Regions from separate parts of the Nonomuraea salmonea genome, predicted to be linked through region 2. Evidence: riboswitches for the same ligand, from Rfam matches in the RefSeq annotation. Region 2 holds a riboswitch; the other holds the start of a gene.

Region 1 (7,417 bases), 190 kb from region 2:
TCAGGAGGGCAACCTGGACCGCAACGTGGAGCTGGCCGACGCCGTGGCGGGCCTGGCCGGCGAGGTGGGGCTGCCGGTGGCGCAGCTCGCGCTGGCCTGGCTCGTGCACCGCGGCGCCGTGCCGATCCCGGGGACGCGCCGGGCCGAGAACGCGCGGGCCAACGCCGCGGCCGCCGACGTCACCCTCGACGAGGAGACGGTACGGCGGCTCGAGGCGCTGGTGCCGCCCGGCGCGGTGGCCGGCGAGCGCGGCAACGCCGCCTACCTGGCCAACCTCGACACCTGAGCGGGCACGGGGGCCGGGGCGGGCTCAGGCGGCCCCGCGCCCCCTGGGATGCGGGCGTCAGGCGATCTTGTGGACCCAGTTGTGGGTGTCGGGGCGGGCGCCGTACTGGATGCCGACCAGTTCCTCGCGCACCCGCATGGTGATCGGGCCGGGCGTGCCGTCGCCGATCGTCCATGAGCGGTCGGCGCCCTTGACCGTGCCGACCGGCGTCACCACGGCCGCGGTGCCGCACGCGAACACCTCGGTCAGCTCGCCGCTCTCGCAGCCGGCCTGCCACTCCTCCACGCTGACCAGCCGCTCCTCGGTCTCCAGGCCGAGGTCGCCGGCCAGCTCCAGGATCGAGTCGCGGGTGATGCCGGGCAGCAGCGTGCCGGTGAGCGCGGGGGTGACGAGCTTGCCGCCGATGACGAAGAACAGGTTCATCCCGCCCATCTCCTCGACGTAGCGGTGCTCGTGCGCGTCGAGCCAGACGACCTGGTCGCAGCCGTTCTCGACGGCCTGCCGCTGCGCGACGAAGGCCGCGGCGTAGTTGCCGCCGCACTTGGCGAACCCGGTGCCGCCGGGCGCGGCCCGCGTGTACTCGGTGGACAGCCAGACGGAGACGGGCTTGATGCCGCCGGTGAAGTAGGAGGCCGCCGGGGAGGCGATCACCATGTACCGGTACGTCTTCGACGGGTAGTTGACCCCGAGCGCCGGCTGCGTGGCGATCATGAAGGGCCGCAGGTAGAGGCTGTGCCCCTCGGCGGTGGGCACCCACTCCTTGTCGGTGTTGACGAGCAGGTCCAGCGACTCGACGAACGTCTCCTCGGGCAGCTCGGGCATCGCCATGCGCTGGGCCGAGCGGTTGAAGCGGGTGGCGTTGGCGTACGGGCGGAACATCACGATCGAGCCGTTGGCCTGCCGGTACGCCTTCAGCCCCTCGAACAGCTCCTGGGCGTAGTGGAAGACCGCGGTGGCCGGGTCGAGGACGAGCGGCCCGTACGCCTCGAGGCGCGCGTCGTGCCAGCCCTTACCCTCGGTGAAGTCGATCGAGACCATGTGGTCGGTGAAGACCTGCCCCCACCCCGGGTTCGCCAGTACCTGCTCCCGCTCGGCCGCGGTGCGAGCATGGTCGGAGAGCTGCACGTCGAAGCTGAGCTTCTGAGCGATGGTCATGACGTCGGTCCTTCTCTCTGCGATCTACCGAAACCTACCGGAAGCTGCCCGCTGTCTGCGGTTTCTGCGACGGCCGCGAGAGGCGGCCGCGCCGGGAGGCAGTCCGTACTTCCTATTGTCTCGCTATATGGGATGGCAAGGGGTCAATGGGGGATATAGCCCCCATTTCTCCGTACAGGGACACGAAAAAGCGCCCGGCAGTCCCCTCAGGGCCGCCGGGCGCTCGTGATCGGGCTAGGCGGTCCTAGCCGGATACTCGCGCGGTGATGTCGTCGCCGATCTGCTGCGTGCCGCGCGGGGCGGAGCCCGCGACGCGCGCCGCGATGTCGTCGGCGACGGCCTGCTCCACCCTGGCCGCCTCGGCGCTCAGGCCGAGGTGGTCGAGAAGCATGGCGACGGAGAGGATGGTCGCGGTCGGGTCGGCCTTGCCCTGGCCCGCGATGTCGGGCGCGCTGCCGTGGACCGGCTCGAACATGCTGGGCGCGGCGCCGTCGGGGTTGATGTTGCCGCTGGCGGCCAGGCCGATGCCGCCCGCGATGGCGGCGCCGAGGTCGGTGATGATGTCGCCGAAGAGGTTGTCGGTGACCACCACGTCGAAGCGCTCGGGCTGGGTGACGAAGAACATCGAGGCCGCGTCGATGTGGGAGTAGTCGACGGCGATCTCGGGGTAGTCGGCGGCGACCCGGTTGACGGTGCGCTGCCACAGGTCGCCCGCGAAGGTGAGGACGTTCGTCTTGTGGACGAGCGTGAGCTTCTTGCGCGGGCGCGACTGAGCTTTCTCGAAGGCGTAGCGGACCACGCGCTCGACGCCGTGTGCGGTGTTGAGCGACTCCTGCGTGGCGATCTCGTGCGGGGTGCCGCGCCGCATGGCGCCGCCGGTGCCGGCGTAGAGGCCCTCGGTGCCCTCGCGGACGACGATCATGTCGATCTTCTCGGGCGGGGTGTCGGCCAGCGGGGTGCGCACGCCGGGGAACAGCTTGACCGGGCGCAGGTTGACGTAGTGGTCGAACTCGAACCGCAGCCGCAGCAGCAGGTCGCGCTCCAGGACGCCGGGCGGCACGCTGGGGTCTCCGACGGCGCCGAGCAGGATGGCGTCGTAGCCGCGCAGCTCGTGGAGCACCGAGTCGGGCAACGTCTCGCCGGTGCGGTGATAGCGCGCGGCGCCCAGGTCGTAGTGGGTGGGCTCGATCTTGGTGCCCACGGCATCCAGGACCTTGAGCCCTTCTGCGACGACCTCGGTGCCGATGCCGTCACCGGGGATGACAGCCAGGCGGATGTTACGCGACTCCATGGGCGGTACCTTACCGGCTCGTCTCGACTGACGAACACATCATCTCATTTTCCGGACGTCCGATTTTGCATGTATTGCGACCTTTTGACCGATTCGTTAGAGTCCGTCAGGCCTAATCCACGCAGCAGGTGCGTGGAGCCGGGGACCCACCTCTCCCCCAGGGGCGAATCGGCTTCGCCGTAGGGCTGTCTTCCAGGCCCGAGCCCGTCAGCTAACCCGGCCGGCCGCATGGAAGGACAGACCCCTGTCTCGCATTGCCATCGCCCTGGCGGGTGTCGCCGCCGGGCTCATCGTGTGCCCCCCTCCGGCCTCCGCCGCGCCGACGCCCGCCGGCCCCGGTGAAAGCCGTCACTCCCCCGACACGAACTCCGACCCCGACACGAAATCCGGCCCCGGCACGAAATCCGGCTCCGGTACGAACGCGGCCGGCTCGATCACTCTGACCGGCCCCGAGGTCAAGCGCATCCAGCAGCAGCGCGCGCCCAAGCCGGCCTGGAAGACCGCCCTCAGGTTCGCGATGCACCAGCGCGGCATCCCGTACGTGTGGGGCGGCACGAGCCGCAGCGGGTACGACTGCTCCGGGCTCATGCTCAGGGCGTACCAGAAGGCGGGGATCCACCTGCCGCGCACCGCCGCCGAGCAGTACAACGCGTTCTCCCGGAAAATCAGCTGGAACCATCTCAAGCCCGGTGACCTGGTCTTCTTCAGCGGACTCGGTCACGTGGGCATGATCTCCAAGCCCGGCTACATGGTGCACGCGCCGCACTCGGGCGACGTGGTGAAGGAGGAGAAGCTCTCCGACTGGCGCCGGCAGGCGTTCGTCGGAGCGGTCAGGCCCGACCGCGAGGGCGTCCGTCAGTGGCGCGAGCTGCAGAAACGGCGCGATGACCCCGCCCCGTCGATGCTGACCGCGACCCTCTGACCTTGCACCACCCGGACGAGCGGCCCCGTGCGAACGAGCGCGGGGCCGTTCTGGGCTCACCTGCTTTGGGGGGCTCCGCCGTTGTCACGCCGGTCGAGGGCCATCTGGACGGCCTCGGCCGCCTCGTCCTCTTGGTCCTCGGCACGGTTGTAGGCATACATCTCGTACATGTGGCTCATCTCGCTTCGCGGACGTGTTCCTGAGAAAGGGGGGAAGCCGGACTCCGGTCGCGAGCCCGACCGGGCCTGAATCTCGTGGTCCGGGTCACGGACCGGACGAAGGGACTTGACGGCCGACGCATACGCCGCGCACCGCGGCGGGTCGTCGACCTGCCCTAACAGGCCCCGCCGCGGCAGGTAATGAGTACGAGAACCTGGCGCATCACCGGCTACAGTACCCGAGGACAGTGCTTGGATGTCCTACTATCTCGCATCCTGAGACGCAAAAGGGCCGCCACCCGAAACGGGTGACGGCCCTGCGCAGGTCAGAGGGTCAGTCCTCCAGGTCGACCGAGCGGCCGCTCTCGGCGCCGATCTCGGCGCCGATCTGCTCGACCACCTCGGCCGGGATCGCCGAGTCGACGGTCAGCGCGATGAGCGCCTTGCCGCCCTTGACGTCACGGGCCACCTGCATCGAGGCGATGTTGATGCCGTGCTCGCCGAGCAGCCGGCCGACCACGCCGACGACGCCGGGGCGGTCGGTGTAGGTGTAGAAGCACAGGTGGGCCGTCGGCTCGATCTCCATCTCGAAGCCGTTGACCTCGACGATCTTGGTGATCTGGCGCGGCCCGGACAGCGTGCCCGACACCGAGACCGTGCGGCCGTCGGCCAGCACGCCGCGCACGGTCACCAGGTTGCGCCAGTCGGGGCTCTCGGAGCTGGTGACCAGCTCGACCGCGATGCCGCGGTCCTTGGCCAGCAGCGGCGCGTTGACGTAGGTGACCTGCTCCTCGACCACGTCGGCGAAGACGCCCTTGAGCGCGGCCAGCTCGATCACCCGCACGTCCTGGGCGGCGATCTCGCCGCGCACCTCGACGTCGAGCTTGGTGGCCACCTCGCCGGCCAGCGCGGTGAAGACCCGGCCCAGCTTCTCGGCCAGCGGCAGGCCCGGCTTGACGTCCTCGGCCACGGCGCCGCCCTGGACGTTGACCGCGTCGGGCACGAACTCGCCCGCGAGGGCCAGCTTCACGCTGCGCGCGACCTGGGTGCCGGCCTTCTCCTGGGCCTCGTGGGTGGAGGCGCCGAGGTGGGGCGTGACGACGACCTGGTCGAGCTCGAACAGCGGGCTGTCGGTGCACGGCTCCTTGGCGAAGACGTCCAGGCCGGCTCCCGCGACCCGGCCCTCCTTGATCGCCGCGTAGAGGGCGCCCTCGTCGACGATGCCGCCGCGCGCGACGTTGACGATCCGCACGTTGGGCTTGACCTGGTGCAGCTCGCGGTCGCCGATGAGCCCGACCGTCTCCTTGGACTTGGGCAGGTGGACGGTGATGAAGTCGGCCTGCTTGAGCACCTCGTCGAGGCTGACCAGCCGGACGCCCATCTGCGCGGCGCGGGCCGGCGGCAGGTAGGGGTCGTAGGCGATCAGCTCGACCCCGAACGGCGCCAGCCGCTGGGCCACGAGCTGGCCGATCTTGCCGAGGCCGAGGATGCCGACGACCTTCTCGTCGAGCTCGACACCGGTGTACTTCGAGCGCTTCCACTCACCGTTCTTCAGCGCGGCGTGGGCCTGGGCCGTGTTGCGCGCGCTGGCCAGGATGAGCGCGATGGTCTGCTCGGCGGCGCTGGTGATGTTGGAGGTCGGAGCGTTGACGACCATGACGCCGGCCTTGGTGGCCGCCTCGACGTCGACGTTGTCGAGGCCGACCCCCGCGCGGGCGACCACCCGCAGCTTGGGCGCGGCGGCGATGGCCTCGGCGTCGACCTGCGTGGCGGAGCGGACGATGAGCGCGTCAACGTCGGCGAGGGCGGGCAGCAGCTGGGAACGGTCGGCGCCGTCGGTGTGGCGGACCTCGAAATCAGCGCCGAGTACGGCGAGACCGGCCTCGGACAGCTCCTCTGCGACCAGAACGACGGGCTTGTTCACTGGTGTGGATCCTTAAGGCAGGGCGGGCTTGGGAGGGACACGTCCACGGATCCCCCCGGCGGTCCCACAGAGTCTATCGGGCGCTTGTGAACGCGTTCACGAGGGACTCACGATGTGAGACGGGAGGCCCTGTACCCAGCAGAGTGGAAAGTCATCCACGCCGCTCCCATCTTTGTCTTGATCGGGAGATTTATTCGCCATTAGCCTGATAAGCCGTGGCCGACTACCTATGGTTCGTCATATGAGCATCGGGAATCCTGCGCTTGCCGACGTGCTCGCCCAGCATGGCACTCCGCACCGCCTGCTGGGCGCTCTTGCCGACGGTGGAGTCCTGGTGGCAGTGCGACCAGATCGTTCCGTGGTCCTCGGGACCACTCAAGTAGGTGACCGGGTGCTGCTGGGCTACACCAGCGCCGCCACCTACGCCCGGCACCGCGGAAGCCATTCGCTGTCGGCCTGCGACGCCGACACCATCCTGGACATCCAGCGCGTCACCGGAGTACGCGAGATCGTGATCGACGCGGCAGGCCCGGCCGCCGCGGCCGTGCCCATCGACGATCTCCAACGCTTCCTCACCACGACGCGCACGGGGCCCACACCCGTGCTGTCGGGGGCGGCGCCCGCCGCCTACGCCACGGGCGCGATGGCCACCGTGTCACGCGGCGCCGCGCTCGCGCAGGTGGCTCCCCCGTCGCCCGAGGCCCCCGCGCTGCCGTGGGTGCCCGCGCCGCGGCCGCACCTGTCGGGGCCGATGCAGCAGGTGGACCCCGGCTACCGGCGGTGCACGCATCCGATCCTGCCCGCGCTGCGGCAGGCCATCGCGTACCTGCTGATGGACTTCCCGCTCGTGCACCACGTCTGGATCAGCGAGGCGCGCACGGCGTCCGGTGCCCCCGGGATCATGCTGCACGTCAAGGTGCACATGTCCGCGGCCGAGGACGTCGTACGCGACCTGCACCGCCTCGTACGCGCCCGGCTGCCGCAGTTCGCCGCCTCAGGGGCGCCGATCCTGATGGCCAGGGTCGCCGACGCGCGCAGCGAGCGCCGGATGATCGAGATCGGCGCGCACGTGGTCTGCGCCAGCGTGAACGACTGACCGGCGGAGGGCCCGCGAAAGTGGGCCCTCCCCAACGAGCCCTCACTCGGTTTCAATGAGGTAATGATCACACCGGGGGTGGGCACGGCCACCGTCCCGAAAGGCGTGCGGTTCGGCTATGGGATCGGGTCGTTCTGCACCTCGACCGTCAACGCGGTGCCCGGCCTGCTGCTGCTGTTCTACATGACGAACTTCCTCGCCGTGCCCGCGTGGCTGGCCGGTGTGGTGGTGACCGCGCCCAAGATCTGGGACCTGATCATCAACCCGCTGGTCGGGCGCTGGTCTGACCGGACGGTCTCGCGCTGGGGGCCGCGCCGGCCCTGGCTGCTCGCCGGGGCGTGCACGCTGCCGGTCGCCTTCTTCCTGGTGTTCGCCGGGCCGCCGCTGACCGGGGTGCCCGCCGCGCTGTACGTCGGCGCCTGCTTCATGGCCACGGCGACCGCGTACGCGCTGTTCGAGGTGCCGTACAAGGCGATGCCCAGTGAGATGACGCACGACTACCACGAGCGCACGGCGCTGCTGCAGTGGCGGATGGTCTTCATCGGCGCGGCCACCGCGATCAGCGGCGTGCTGGCGCCGGCCATC
Region 2 (7,417 bases):
TGTTGGCCTCGATGAACGGCGGCTCGGGCTCGGTGCCGTCGCGCGGCGGGGCGACGGCGGAGACGACGGCGTCGTGGCCGGGGGCCAGGGTGGCGGTGTCGCGGACGTCGCCCTTGACGGGGCCGCCGCTGCGGCTGACGCCGGTCACCTCGTGGCCGCGGTCACGGAGCTCGGCGGCGATGCGCTGCCCGACCATGCCGGTCGCGCCAAAGACAAGGATCTTCATACGGCCAAGAGTATCCATCGGGTACTGGTTACTTCATCGTGCTATAAGTACCTCATGGATACTGGCGACGTCTTCGATCCCGACTGCCCGACCCGGGTGGTCCTCGACCGGATCGGCGACAAGTGGTCGGCCCTCGTGCTGCTCTGCCTCATCGGGGGGCCGATGCGGTTCACCCAGCTCAGGGCGCGGATCGGCGGGGTCACACCCAAGGTGCTGACCCAGACGTTGCGGGCGATGGAGCAGGACGGGCTGCTGACGCGCGAGGCGTTCGCGGAGGTGCCGCCGCGGGTCGAGTACACGCTGACCGGCCTCGGGCGCTCGCTGCACGGGCCGATCTCGGTGGTGGCCGAGTGGGCGGAGGACAACGTCCACGAGATCATGCGCTGCCGCGAGAAGCACGCGCGGCTCTGATCGGCCCCAGCGGGCCGACCAGAGCCGGAGGGTTCAGGACGCGGTCAACTTGGTGATCTCGGCGACGATGTCGGGCCACAGCGCCTTCGGCAGGTCATGCCCCATCCCCGGATACGTCACCAGCCGCGCCCCCGGCACCGCCTCCGCCGTCGCCCGGCCGCCGGCCGCCGGGATCAGCGGGTCGGCCTCGCCGTGGATCACCAGCGTGGAGGCGCGGACGCCGGCCAGCGCCTGCGTACGGTCGCCCGACGCCCTGATCGCCGCGAACTGCCGGGCCGTGCCCGCCGGATCGAAGCAGCGGTCGTAGGCCAGGCCGGCCCGTTCCCTGATGGCCTCCTCGTCCAGCTCGTAGCCCGGTGAGCCGATCGTCGACCAGGTCACCACCGACTGGTCGAGCACGCCGGCGCGGTCGGCCGGCGGCGGCGTCATGAGCGCGGTCATCGCCTCGGGGGTGGGCGGGGCGACGTCGGGTCCCGGCGTGGACATGATGGAGGTCAGGGTCAGCACCCGCTCGGGGTGCTCGATGGCCAATGTCTGGGCGATCATGCCGCCCATCGAGGCGCCCACGACGTGCGCGGACGGCCAGCCGATGGCGTCCATGAACGCGGCGGTGTCGGCGGCCATGTCCGTCAGCGAATACGGCGCGGGCGCCCCCGGCTGGGGGACGCCCGCGTCGTGGATGTGCGTGGACAGTCCCGCGTCGCGGTTGTCGAACCGTACGACGTGGTGTCCCTGCTCCGCGAGGAGCCGGCAGAACCCTTCGTCCCACTGGATGAGCTGGGCGCCGAGCCCCATGATCAGGAGGAGCGGCCGCCCTGTGGGTGCGCCGAAGCTGTCATAGGCGATCTCAATGCCGTTTGCGGCTACACGGGTCGTCACGCAGGCCAGAATGTCATTCTGGTACGCGTGGCGTAAAGCCGTCAGCGGGCGGCCGGTACGGCGATGCCACCGGCCTGGGAGTCCTGCTCCTGGTCGGCGGGCGGGGGCGCCGGGTTCCTGTCACGCCTGGACCAGGCGCCGGTCGAGAACGGGACCGGGTGGTTCTTCTTGCCCACGCCGTCGCCCCACTTGGTGATGACGTACTCGACCTCGATGTGGCCCTGGCCGCCGACGCCGTCCACACCGAGCGTGCTGGAGTTGAAACTGCCGCCGGTCAGCTCGGCGAACGTCTTGGCGTCGAGGTCGAGCATGATGCCGCGGTTGGAGGGCTCGCCCGGCCCGCGGTCACCGACGAAGAAGGGCGCCTTCTTGCCCTTGTAGACCACGTAACCCTCGGTCATCAGCGGCCAGCTCGGGCTGGCCGCCAGACCCTTCTGCATGGGCTTGCCGCTGGCCGGCAGCCCGGTGTCACCGGCCCGGCCGGAGGCGTCGTCCCAGAAGTACGAGGCCGTGGTCGAGCCCTTGAGCAGGATCTTCCTGTCTTTGTCGGGGGTGTCGGCGTGCGCGGCCGTACTGGCGCAGGTCAGCATGCCGACGCAGCAGGCGGTCAGCGTGGCGAGGGAACGCAGGCTGAAACGAGCAGACATGAAGCAGCAAACCCTTCACGAGGGGACGGGGGAGTTGCGCTCGGGCGCGAGGGGATGGGGGCGCGGCGGGGCGGGGGACCCCGCGGCGCTACGCGGAGCGCAAATGACGAGCCTGGGGAAGGGGGCCGCTCAGCGGGCGGCCGTCAAAGAGCGGTCTGGGGGTACGACGCGCTGGAACATGTAATACGTGATCCTCTCCATCACGCCTACCGGGTTAGCTGACGGGTTCGGGCGGTGGAGTTGCCCTACCGGCCGCGCGGGCCGGATTCACCCCGAATGCGGGTGGTTCCCCGGTTCCCGAAGGGTTCGGGATTCGGCGCCAGCCGGTCGTCCGTCTTGGGTAAGGACTAGGTCACCGGCTGGTAATGGCGAACACTCTAACGACGGGATCGGACACCCGCAAACGTTTCACCACGAATCGGACAAAGATCTACCTTCAGCGGGAATGCATACAAAAAGGGGGCACGGCATGCCGTGCCCCCTGAGGATTCAGTCCTCAGCCGCCGCTCTTGCGCCTGAACGATCTCTTATTGGCAGCCGGACCGTGCGCCCCGTGAATCTTCGATGGGTCGACGCCCCTGCCACCCGCGCCCGAGCCCGCCTGCTGGCTGCGCTTGCGCTCCAGCGCTTCGCGGAACTTGCGCTTCATCTCGTCCTCGGGAGTTTCGCTGACTTCCGGCTCCGGTGTATCCGCCATGAGGACCTCCATGGTGTTGGGGACACTCAAAGCTTCGCACGCCCCCGCTCATGACGCGAAACCGGCCTCCACCGTGTCTTCAGGCCGCCGCGGCGGCCGGTCCGCCGGCTCTGCCGGGTCCGCGAGCCGCCTGTCGGGCAGCGCCACCAGCGCGACCAGGGCGATCACCGCGCCCGCCACCCCGAGCGACGGCACGACCAGCGCGGCTGCGGAGGCGTGCGCGGCTGCGGCACCCGCCCCGGGTACGCTCGCGGCGAACTCCGCCGTGTAGAGCGTGCCGCCGACGGCCAGCGCCACCGAGCCGCCGATCTGCCGGAAGAAGGCCAGGTTCGCCGAGGCGACGCCGAGGTGGCGCGGCTCCACCGACTGCTGCGCGGCCACCGTCAGCCCGGACAGCATCGGCCCCATGCCGAGCCCCAGCGGCAGCATCCACAGCGCGACCGCGAGGCCGGGGCTGTCCACCGCCAGGTTGAGGCAGAGCAGCGCGCCCGCGACCAGCAGGAACGGCGAGACGAGCAGCCACGGCTTGTACCGCCCGGTCCGCGACATCAGCGCGCCCATGAGCACGCTGCCGGCGACCATGCCCAGCGTCAGCGGGTAGATCCGCAGCCCCGACTCGGTGGCGGCCACGCCCAGCGCCTCCTGGAAGTAGCGGGGCAGGAAGACGACACCCGCGTACATGCAGAAGGCCGTGACGAACGAGGTGAGGTTGACCAGCGTGTACGACCGGTTGGCGAACAGCTCCATCGGCATGATCGGGCTGGCCGCGCGCCGCTCGACCGCCACGAAGACGGCCAGCAGCACCAGCGCCAGCAGGATCGGCCCCGCCACGGCCACGTCGGTCCAGGTGTGACCGTCGAGCCCCTTCTCGGTCAGGCCGAGCAGCAGGGACGTGACGGCCACGGTGAAGACCGCGATGCCGGCGTAGTCGGGCCTGCCGCCGCCGGTGCCGGGCCGGCGCGGCAGCCGCAGCACGATGATCGCGATCAGCACGAGGCCGATCGGCACGTTCACGTAGAACGCCCAGCGCCAGCTCGCGTGGTCGGTGAACAGCCCGCCCAGGAACGGCCCCGCCAGGAACGACAGCCCCATCACGCCCCCGAGCGCCCCCTGCACGCGGGCCCCGCCCGAGCGGGGCGGGAACATCTCCATGACCAGCGCGATCGACAGCGGCAGCAGCGCGCCCGCGCCGAGCCCCTGGAGGGCACGGAAGGCGATGAGCTGCGTCATGTCCTGCGCCGCCCCGGACAGCGCCGAGCCGATGAGGAACACCGCCATGCCGATCAGCAGCAGCGGCTTCCTGCCGTGCTGGTCGGACAGCCGCCCGTAGAGCGGCACGGTGACCGTGGAGGTCAGCAGGTAGGCGGTCACCGCCCACGTGTAGAGCGGGCCGCCGCCCAGCTCCGCCACGATGCGCGGCAGCGCGGTGCCCACGATCGTCTGGTCGAGCATCGCCAGGGACATGCCGCCGAGCACGGCGAGCAGGACGACGACGTCACCCTTTTTGTCAGCTCTCACAGGTGAAGAGTGATATGTAACTTCTGACATGTCAAGTCTTCGATATGCTGGCCACCATGTCCCTACGGATCGCGCTGCTCGGGCTGCTCTCGGCCGTGGGCCCGGCCAGCGGCTACGACCTGGCCAAGACGTTCGACCAATCGCTCAACCACGTCTGGCAGGCCGGGCACACGCAGATCTATCCCGAGCTGGTGAAGATGACCGCCGACGGGCTCGTGGAGGTCGAGTCGGAGGGCGCGAGGGGCCGCAAGATCTACCGCATCACGCCCGATGGCCGCCGCGAGCTGGGCGGGTGGATGGAGGAGCACGACGCCGCGATGACCGTGCGCAGCGAGGTCGCGCTCCAGGCGTTCCTGCTGCACCTGGTGGACCGCGACCAGGCCGTCGCCGTGCTCGAGCGCATCAGGGCCCGCTACGTGGCGCGGCTGGAGAAGCTGGAGTCGTTGCGGCCCGGCGAGTTCGGCCACCACGCCCACACCCTCGGCCTCGCCATGGCCCGCACCGGCCTCCAGTGGGCCGACGACACCCTCGCCGACCTCAGGCGTCCCGTCACCTGATCCAGCCGCGCCCGGCGGCCATGACGCCGGCCGCGGCCTGGTCACCACCCTGGTCCACGTCGTGCGAGGGGCCGTGCTCGCTCGGCGTCACCGTCCTCGGCGGGCACCTGCCCCGCGACCTGCCGCTCTCCCCCGTCGTGGACGTCATCCGCCTCGGCCACTCGTTGTCAGGCGGTGAAGGCCAGGAGGCGGAAGATCGGGTCGGGGGCTTCGGACGTGCTCTGGCCGTGGCCGGTGAAGCGGGTCTCACCACACGGCCGCAGCCCGTGCCGGGCCGCCGCCTCGATCACCGTGGCGGCCCCGTCGGCGGGCCGCCGGTCGACGGGCATGCTCGCGTCATGGGCGGCGCGTTTGTCGACGGTGGTGACGTACACGCCGCCGGGGCGGAGGACGCGGGCGGCCTCGGCGATCACCGGGCGGGCGTCGTCGAGCAGGTGCAGCAGCCAGATCGTGGTGACCGCCGCCACCGACCGATCCCGTACGGGCAGCAGGCGGCCGTCGCCCAGCACCACCGGCACCCGGCCGGCGGCGAGGCGGGCCATCCCGGTGGAGGCGTCCACCCCGAGTACCCGCAGCCCGGCCCCGGCCAGCTCACGCGTCACCAGCCCGGTGCCGCAGGCGACGTCGAGCAGGGTGCCGCCGCCGGGCAACGAGCCGGGCAACGAGCCGGGCAACAACTCGCGCACCGCCCGCGCGGCCGCCCGCGCGCGGGGCAGGCCGCCGCGCGTCTCGTCGTAGCGGGCGGCCTCCCGGTCGTAGTCGAGCACGCGTCAAGTATCGCGGCGCTAACGCCGATTCGGTAAAAATGCCCGGTTCTCTTCCTGGTGTTGCGTTGGAGCGGCTCAGGAAATATGTCCTGCGATGAGTGTTTTCGGTCGTGATTTGGCGATGGACCTCGGAGCCGCAAGCACGCGCATCTACGCCAAGCGCAAGGGCATCGTGCTCGATGAGCCCTCGGCGGTGATGTGCGACGGCCGCACCGGGAAGGTCATCGGCTACGGCGCGGAAGCCGCCGCCCTCGGGGGCGGCGGCCGTACGTGCTGGCCGGTACGCGGCGGGCTGCCCGCCGACACCGAGCTGGCCCGGCGCATGATCCGGCACTTCCTGCGCAAGGTGCACTGGCACCCCTACTCCCGCCCGCGCGTCGTCATGGCGCTGCCCGGCGACTCGACGCCGATCGACCGGGCGGCGCTGCGCGACATCGCGTACGAGGCGGAGGCCAGGATCGCCCGGCTGGTGCCGCACGCGGTGGCGGCGGCGCTCGGCGCGGGCCTGGAGCTGTCGGACTGCACGGGGCACATGGTGATCGACATCGGCCGCGACAGCGCACGCATCGCCGTGCTGTCGGGCGAGTCGGTGGTGGCGTCGGGCTCGGTCCCGTACGGAGGGCTGGCGGTCAACCGGGCGATCGCCAGGTTCGTCGAGCGGGAGCACGGCCTGCTGCTCGACGACGACGAGGCGGAGTCGGCCAAGCGCCGGTCCTCGGGCACGAACCCCGAGGTCACCGTGCGGGCCAGGGACCCGGAGACCGGGCGCGAGCACGACCTCGTGCTGCCCGTACAGAAGATCTTCGAGGCCACCGAGCCGTCGTTCGAGTCGATCGCGCGCACGGCGGTGGAGACCGTCGAGCGCTGTCCGGCCGAGCTGGCCGCCGACCTCGGCGTGCGCGGCGCGGTCGTGGTGGGCGGCGGCGCGCTGCTGCGCGGCCTCGGCCGGTGCCTGCGCGGGGCCCTGTGCATGCCGGTACGCCGCGCGGACCGCCCGCTGGAGGCCGTGGCGCTCGGGCTGGGCCGCTGCGTGGACGAGCTGGGGCTGATCGGGAGGTTCCGCAGCCGCAGGTGAGCGACCCCCCGTTCCGACAGGAGGTAGGCCATGACCGTCCGCGGCATCGATCACGTCGGGGTCACCGTGCCCGACCTGGAAGCGGCCACCGCGTTCTTCGTCCGGGCATTCGGCGCCGAGGTGCTCTTCGACACCCTTCCGCGCGAGCGGGGACCCAAGGGCGGCTGGGCGACCGAGCGGCGCCTCGGCGTGCCGCAGGGCACGGCCGAGGTGGCGGTCCGCATGCTGCGCCTGCCGGACGGGCCCGGCATCGAGCTGTTCGAGTTCAGCGGGCCCCGGCAGGGCGGGCCCGTGGTGCCGTGTGACCTGGGGTGGCAGCACGTCGCGGTGTACGTGGACGACCTGGACGAGGCGCTGCGGCTGGTCACCGAGGCGGGCGGGACGGCGCTGTCGGAGCCGGTGCCGTTGCCGGGTCCCGAGGCGGGCCCGCACAACCGGTTCGTCTACTGCCGGACGCCCTGGGGTGCGACGGTGGAGCTGGTCACGTATCCGGACCCGCAGGCGTACGAGAAGGAGACGGACCTGCGCCGCTGGCGTCCTTAGCGCTCGTCGATGATCTCTCCCTCCTCACTCGTCGGGTCCTTGACCAGGGCGAACGCCGGTCCGGCCTCGGGCAGGTCGTGGGCGACCGCGACCACCG

The links. A riboswitch is a leader RNA that binds a small molecule or an ion and turns the genes downstream of it on or off. The one in region 2 is predicted to bind cyclic di-AMP.
Region 1: another riboswitch for cyclic di-AMP. It lies ahead of ACFFR3_RS27990 (C40 family peptidase); the one in region 2 lies ahead of ACFFR3_RS28930 (hypothetical protein).

Annotation. Positions count from the first base shown of each region.
Region 1 is NZ_JBHMCF010000034.1:50,844-58,260, reverse strand. Features, by position in the region: gene ACFFR3_RS28005 (aldo/keto reductase) at 1-286, shown strand, start outside; gene ACFFR3_RS28000 (branched-chain amino acid aminotransferase) at 344-1,441, opposite strand; gene ACFFR3_RS27995 (3-isopropylmalate dehydrogenase) at 1,686-2,732, opposite strand; cyclic di-AMP (ydaO/yuaA leader) riboswitch at 2,832-2,973, shown strand; gene ACFFR3_RS27990 (C40 family peptidase) at 3,025-3,654, shown strand; gene serA (phosphoglycerate dehydrogenase) at 4,147-5,736, opposite strand; gene ACFFR3_RS27980 (hypothetical protein) at 5,978-6,832, shown strand; gene ACFFR3_RS27975 (MFS transporter) at 6,896-7,417, shown strand, end outside.
Region 2 is NZ_JBHMCF010000034.1:236,718-244,134, reverse strand. Features, by position in the region: gene ACFFR3_RS28945 (NAD(P)-dependent oxidoreductase) at 1-226, opposite strand, end outside; gene ACFFR3_RS28940 (winged helix-turn-helix transcriptional regulator) at 281-637, shown strand; gene ACFFR3_RS28935 (alpha/beta fold hydrolase) at 671-1,516, opposite strand; gene ACFFR3_RS28930 (hypothetical protein) at 1,558-2,163, opposite strand; cyclic di-AMP (ydaO/yuaA leader) riboswitch at 2,352-2,492, opposite strand; gene ACFFR3_RS28925 (DUF5302 domain-containing protein) at 2,660-2,860, opposite strand; gene ACFFR3_RS28920 (MDR family MFS transporter) at 2,909-4,378, opposite strand; gene ACFFR3_RS28915 (PadR family transcriptional regulator) at 4,435-4,935, shown strand; gene ACFFR3_RS28910 (hypothetical protein) at 4,928-5,083, opposite strand; gene ACFFR3_RS28905 (class I SAM-dependent methyltransferase) at 5,103-5,702, opposite strand; gene ACFFR3_RS28900 (rod shape-determining protein) at 5,824-6,777, shown strand; gene ACFFR3_RS28895 (VOC family protein) at 6,808-7,320, shown strand; gene ACFFR3_RS28890 (antibiotic biosynthesis monooxygenase) at 7,317-7,417, opposite strand, start outside.